DNA from 2 places in the Fusobacterium sp. IOR10 genome. Region 2 is predicted to be linked to the other one. Evidence: riboswitches for the same ligand, from Rfam matches in the RefSeq annotation. Region 2 holds a riboswitch; the other holds the start of a gene.
The links. Region 2 has a riboswitch for lysine ahead of GIL12_RS04855 (aspartate kinase). Riboswitches for the same ligand answer to the same signal wherever they lie in the genome.

Region 1 (3,402 bases), on a different contig from region 2:
AAACATTAATTGTCTTACATTTTTAGAAAGCTTTAAAGCTATTCTAGATAATGGTTCAAAAGCATTAATACTTCCCATTATTCCACCAAAAGCAGCTACCCACATCATCATTACAATTACCCAAGATCCAGCTCCTTCAAACCCAGTATACATTAAGTTTAAAAAATTTGGAATACTTGTTATAGTTCCTGCGAATAATCCAAATATTAAAGCTGATATTATTCCAGAAAACAAACATAGAAGAGTTGGCAACCCTTTAATAGCTGTAATTAAAACCAAAACTAGAGGCAACATCATGTATAAAGGCACTCCTTGTTTTACTTGATTTAATAAAATTACTGCAGATTCTCTTTTTTCAGCTAAAGCAGTCCAAACCTCCTGAGGAATCTGAGCAATAGCATCATTTGCGCTTCCAATTGTATCTGGTAAGCCCATCATTACTGAAGCTACATAGAAAGCTATTATACTCAATATTAAACAACTTAGAGACCAAACTCCTTGATGTTTTATTCTATCAATAACTTCCACCTTTTGAATTCCTGAACTGACAACTGTTGTATCAGAAATAAGTCCTATATTATCTCCAAAACAAGCTCCCCCTGCAATTGCAGCAGTTGTTAAAACAATGTTTCCACCAACTATATGATTTAGCCATAAAAATACTGGTGCACATGCTGCAAACGTTCCCCAAGATGTTCCAATTGCAACTGATAAAATACTTGTAACTATTATTCCAGTAACAGCTATTGTTTTTGCTGTTAATCCAAAATTAAGAGACATTATTATAATTGAAGCTCCTACTCCTGAAGCCATAAAAGTTTCTGCCATAGCGTAAGCTAACATTAATATAAAAAATACCAATTGAATTTCTTTAACATTATCTACTGCTTTATCTACTATTTCCTGAAAAGTAAACTTTTCTGTTATAAATGCAACTATAGCTGCATAAACTGTTGCTATTGGAGCTGCTACTAGTACATCTAAACCTACTATAACCATTAGTGTTGCCAATAAAAATACTGGAGACAGCTTTAATAATTCAATAAACCAACCTCTTCTTTCTTGTGCCATACAATCCTCCCTAAATATTTAAATTAAAATAATAAATTTTATAAAAAAAAACTACCCTTCAAAAAGAAAGGTAGAGTAATTACAAAATAAGTATAATTATACTAATTTTTTTTAAATCACTTGATAGCTCTACATTAGTATTACCAATGTCAGTATTATAAATATTCTTTATAATCCCAAGATTTACGGATAGCTCCTTTAATCTTTCGGCAAAATCCCCTTTCTTAACCATCTTAGCTCCTCAGCTCAAGTTAATAGTTTTGTCATTTGCAACCTCTACCTGAATTTATTATTTTATTGTCTAATCCTAAATATGCTAACACTTTCAATTGATAATGTCAAGTTTTATTTATTTCTAGTTCTCTTTTACTTCAAGTAATGTTATAATTATTTATATAATATAATTTCATTGGAGAGTGAATATGGAACCAATTATTTTCATAGTAGGAGATTCTTTGGAAAAAAAAAGAATTGACACTATTATTCAAAAAAATATACCTAATAAAAGCAGAAATTATATTCAATCTTTAATAAATAACAATTATGTTAAAGTTGATAATAAACTGATTAATAAATGTAGTTTAAAATTAAAATCTAAACAAAAAATAGAGGTTCAGTTTCCTGAGGAAAAATCTTTGGAAATAAAACCAGAAAAAATTAAATTAAATATTGTTTATGAAGATGATTATCTTGCTATCATTAATAAACCTTCTAATATGACTGTGCACCCAGCACTAAATAATTATAGCGGAACTCTTGTAAATGCAATTCTCTATAATTTTTCATCCTTATCAAATATAGACAGTGATCCCATTAGACCTGGTATTGTTCATAGATTAGATAAAAATACTAGTGGACTTATCATTATAGCTAAAGTAAATGATGTGCATGAAAAATTAGTTGAAATGTTTAAAGAAAAAAAAATAAATAAAACTTATTTAGCAATTTGTAAAGGGAATTTCAAAGAAAATACATTTAGATTAGAAACTTTAATTGGTCGGGATCCCCATGAAAGAAAAAGAATGGCTGTGGTTGAAACTAATGGAAAAATTGCAATTTCTAATTTTAAAGTAATAGATGAAGTTTCTAATTTTTCATTACTTAAAGTTAATATCGAAACTGGACGAACTCATCAAATAAGAGCGCACCTTAAGTTTCTAAATCACCCAATTTTAGGTGATGATATCTATGGTTCTACTTCTAAAATATTAGGGAGACAGATGTTACATGCTTATATTTTAAAATTTACTCATCCTATTACAAATGAAAATTTATCTTTTCTTGGAGAATTACCTGATGATTTCTCAAAAACCTTAAAAACTTTAAATCTAAAGTTAAATAATAAAGAAATTTTAGGAGATGACTATGAATAAACTATATTCTTTTGACCTAGCACAGGGAACTTTCGTTGGAGTCGACGAAGCAGGAAGAGGTCCTTTAGCTGGTCCAGTAGTCGCTGCTGCTGTACAACTAAAAGACAACAAATATTACCAATTTTTTGATGATATAAACGATTCTAAAAAATTAAGTGAAAAAAAAAGAGAACTTCTTTTTGATAAAATAATAACCTTTTGCCATGTTGGAATAGGAATAGCTACTGTGGAAGAAATAGAAAAATATAATATTTTAAATGCTACTTTTATAGCTATGAATAGAGCTTTAGATGATATTTCAGAAAACAATATTATTTGTGACAAAGTTCTTGTGGATGGAAATAGGCTAATTAAAGAATTTTCTGGAAAACAAGAGCCTCTTGTAAAAGGCGATTCTAAGTCACTTTCAATAGCTGCTGCATCTATAATAGCTAAAGTATCTCGTGATAATATTATGAAGGAGTTTTCTAAATTATATCCTGAATATTTTTTTGAAAAACATAAAGGGTATGGAACAAAACTGCATAGAAATATTTTATTAGAAAAAGGACCATTACCAATCCACAGAAAAAGCTTCCTAAAAAAAATTTTAGGAGATTAAGCTAATCAAATGAATTTTAAAAATAAAAGAGAACAAGGTTATTATTTTGAAAAAATAGCTTCTAATATTATTACTTCTAAAGGTTATACTATTATTGGTAAAAATTATTATTCTAAATACGGAGAAATAGATTTAATTGCTAAAAAAGATAACATAATAATCTTCATAGAAGTTAAGCAAAGAAGTTCTAATAAATTTGGGTTTGGTGAAGAATCTATTGATTATCATAAAAAAAGAAAAATATTCTTATCTGCAAGACAATTTTTATACGAAAGAAAATTACTCGATTTCAGTATTCGTTTCGACTCAATTATTTTTTATAGGAAAAATAATTATTCTTATAAATGGATAAAAAAT
Region 2 (3,402 bases):
AATGGTGTAATAATTGCAACTCCTGATCCTGTAAATAAGGTCATATTTATTCCTCCTGTTTAGATTATTTATATATTAAGTGATTTTATAATTTGAGCAGTATTCATAGTTGCTCTTTTTTATTAAATTGTAGAAAATTATTAATGGTACTTAGTATTTGACGTAAATAAATACAATTCTGTTATTTATAACTAATTTTTTATAAATTAAATTCTTTAGCAACAGCTTTTACAGCAGTCTCAACTAAATCTCTATCAATACTAGATGAGACACTTATTTCAGAAGTAGTTACTTGATAAAAATTAATGTTAGCTCTACTTAAAGATGAAAAGAATCGTCCAGCAATACCTGAATTATTAATCATTCCAACTCCAACTATTGAAATCATACCTAAATTATCATTATAGTCAACTTCAGCTTCTGGAATATTAGCTTTTACTTTGCTAATAACTTGTTCTAATAAATATTTTTCATCAGAGTTACAACTGAAAGAAAGGTCAACATGGCAATCCTTTGTCATATTTTGTGTAATCATATTTATATTTAATCCCCCAGCATCTACAAGTGAGAATATTTCAGCTATTTTTTCACTAGAATATCCAATATTTAAGATTCTAGTAATAATAATTTCCTTTGTAACACTTATTCCTGTAACTAATTTCTCCTCTAAATCATTAATTGTATTCATAATATAAGTTCCTCCTGATTCGTTTAAAGATTTACCAACGAAGATAGGCACATTGTATTTTTTACCTATTTCCACAGCTCTAGTTTCCATAACTCCAGCTCCTAAATTAGACATTTCCATCATTTCTTCATAGGATAATTTTTCTATAAATTTAGCACCAGGATGAATTCTAGGATCAACGCTATATATTCCGTCAACATCAGTATAGATTCTACATTCACACTGTAATGTTGCTGCTAGTGCAACTGCACTAGTGTCAGATCCACCTCTTCCAAGAGTTGTGATATCTCCATCTTCATTAATTCCTTGAAAACCAGCTACAACAACAATTTTACCTTTTTTAAGATAACATTTAATTTTTTCAGCATCAATACTATTAATTTTACTTTTTGTATGAACTCCAGTAGTTAGAATATTTGCTTGAGATCCTGTTAGAGAAATAGCACTTGAACCCATTGAATTAATTGCCATTGAAATAAGAGAAACAGTTTGTTGTTCTCCAGTTGAAAGAAGAGAATCCAATTCCCTTTGATCAGGATTTTCAGAAATATCTTTGGCAAGAGATATTAATTTATTGGTAGTTTTACCCATTGCAGAAGCAACTACAACTATCTCACTATATTTAGTTTCTTTTAATTTTATAATATACTTGGCAATAGCTTTTATTTTATCAATTGTTGCAACACTAGAACCACCGTACTTTAACACTACTCTCATTTATAAATCTCCTTTGTAATAAAATTTAATTAAATAAAAAAACCAACAGTCAACAAACTGTTGGTCTAGTAATTTCTACTAAAGCTCATACTAAAATTTTAGTAAGACACAACAGAAAGCACAACATTGAATACTCAATGACAGTAGTGCAACTGTTAATTACACTCCCAATATAAACTTTACCTAAAGTTTATACTTCGGCAACTTTCCCTTTCACTATATTTCAAAGTTTTAGGTAAACTCCATATAGTTAATAATGTCAACTGCTCCTCAATCTGGTTTATATTTAATTAATGCATATTATACACGGATATTCATTAAATTAACAATATATTCTATAAATGTTATAATGAAATAGAATATATTTTATTTAGTTGCTATTTTGTATTAAACTTGTTTTAATTAGGTGAAAGAAAAAATAGGAGGAGAGTTCATGAAAAAAAATGCGTTTTTAGAATCAGCAGATAGGGTGGAGGATTTTGTTGTAAATATTAGAAGAAAATTACATAAATATCCAGAATTAGATTTTTCTCTTCCAAAAACAACTGAAATAATTTGTGATACATTGGACCAATTAAAGATAAACTATAAAAAAAATATAGGTAAAAGTGGCATTGTTGCAGAGATAGAGGGTAAAAATAAAGATATAACATTAGCCTTTAGAGCTGACATGGATGCACTCCCTATTTTGGAAGAGACTGAATGTGACTTTAAGTCAGAGCATAGGGGGAAAATGCATGCTTGTGGACATGATGCTCACATGAGTGTTTTGCTTGGTGTAGCAAAGGTTATTTCTGAAAATATTAAAGAATTACCTTGTAATGTAAAATTAATATTTCAACCTGCAGAGGAGACAACAGGTGGTGCACTGCCTATGATTAAAGAAGGTGTTCTTGAAAATGTAGATGGAATATTTGGATTACATGTGGATCCTTCAATAAGTGCAGGGAAAATAGGAATTAAATATGGGCCTATGAATGCAGCTTCAACAAGAATAAAAATAAGAATAAAAGGAAAAAGTTGTCATGGAGCTTATCCTAGTACAGGGGTTGACTCAATAGTTGTAGCAGCCCAAGTAATAACTGCTCTTCAAACAATAGTTAGTAGAAGCATAGATTCAAGAGAATCTTTAGTTTTAAGTTTTGGAAAAATTATAGGTGGAGAAACAGAAAATGTAATAACTGGAGATGTTTTATTAGAAGGTGTAATAAGAACTCTTTCTAATAAATTAAGGGACTCAGTAAAACCTAAAATAAAAAATATGGTTACATTAATATGCGAAGGTATGGGAGCAGTAGGGGAAGTTGAATATATTGATAGTTATATGGCTCTTATAAATAATGACAAATTTGTTGATATTGTAAAGAAAAGTGGAGAAAATGTACTAGAGAGTAAAAATGTTAAGGAAAAGAAAATTCCTGAAATGGTAGTTGAAGATTTTGCCTATTATTTAGATAAGGTTCCAGGAGCTTTTTTTAATCTTGGAGTTGGAATGAGAACAAAAGAAAATAAACCACTTCATAACGGATCATTTTCTATAGATGAAAAATCTCTTGCTATTGGAGTAAAAGTTCAGGTTATGAATTTGTTAAATGCCTATGAATATTTAAATAAAAATAATGACAATTAATTAAGATTTTTTATAAAAAGAGGGAATTTAATTTCCCTCTTTTTTATTTTAGTTGACTAATATAAAAAATAGTGATAGTATTATTTTAGTACCCCCCTATACGGGGGCCAAGAGGAGGAAGAAGAATGAATGAAGAAAGAAAGAAAGCGTTACAAACTTTAAAGATAGCAAAAGGACAAGTGGAAGCTTCAATTAAAATGATAGAGGAAGACAGATATTGTATAGATATTTCAAATCAAATTTTAGCTTCTCAATCTCTTCTAAAAAAAGCTGATATATTAATAATTAAGCAGCATATGAAACATTGTGTAAAAGAATCATTTGAAAATAATAATGAGGATGAAAAAATAGATGAAGTAATAAAACT

Region 1: it holds a riboswitch for lysine, as region 2 does, so the genes downstream of both, GIL12_RS08670 (Na+/H+ antiporter NhaC family protein) here and GIL12_RS04855 (aspartate kinase) in region 2, are expected to answer to the same signal.

Annotation. Positions count from the first base shown of each region.
Region 1 covers NZ_WJWY01000033.1:9,748-13,149, reverse strand. Annotated here, with positions in the region: gene GIL12_RS08670 (Na+/H+ antiporter NhaC family protein) at 1-1,071, opposite strand, end outside; lysine riboswitch at 1,188-1,358, opposite strand; gene GIL12_RS08665 (RluA family pseudouridine synthase) at 1,494-2,444, shown strand; gene GIL12_RS08660 (ribonuclease HII) at 2,437-3,045, shown strand; gene GIL12_RS08655 (YraN family protein) at 3,055-3,402, shown strand, end outside.
Region 2 covers NZ_WJWY01000012.1:6,820-10,221, forward strand. Annotated here, with positions in the region: gene dapA (4-hydroxy-tetrahydrodipicolinate synthase) at 1-44, opposite strand, end outside; gene GIL12_RS04855 (aspartate kinase) at 200-1,405, opposite strand; lysine riboswitch at 1,514-1,687, opposite strand; gene GIL12_RS04860 (M20 family metallopeptidase) at 1,839-3,035, shown strand; gene GIL12_RS04865 (metal-sensing transcriptional repressor) at 3,161-3,402, shown strand, end outside.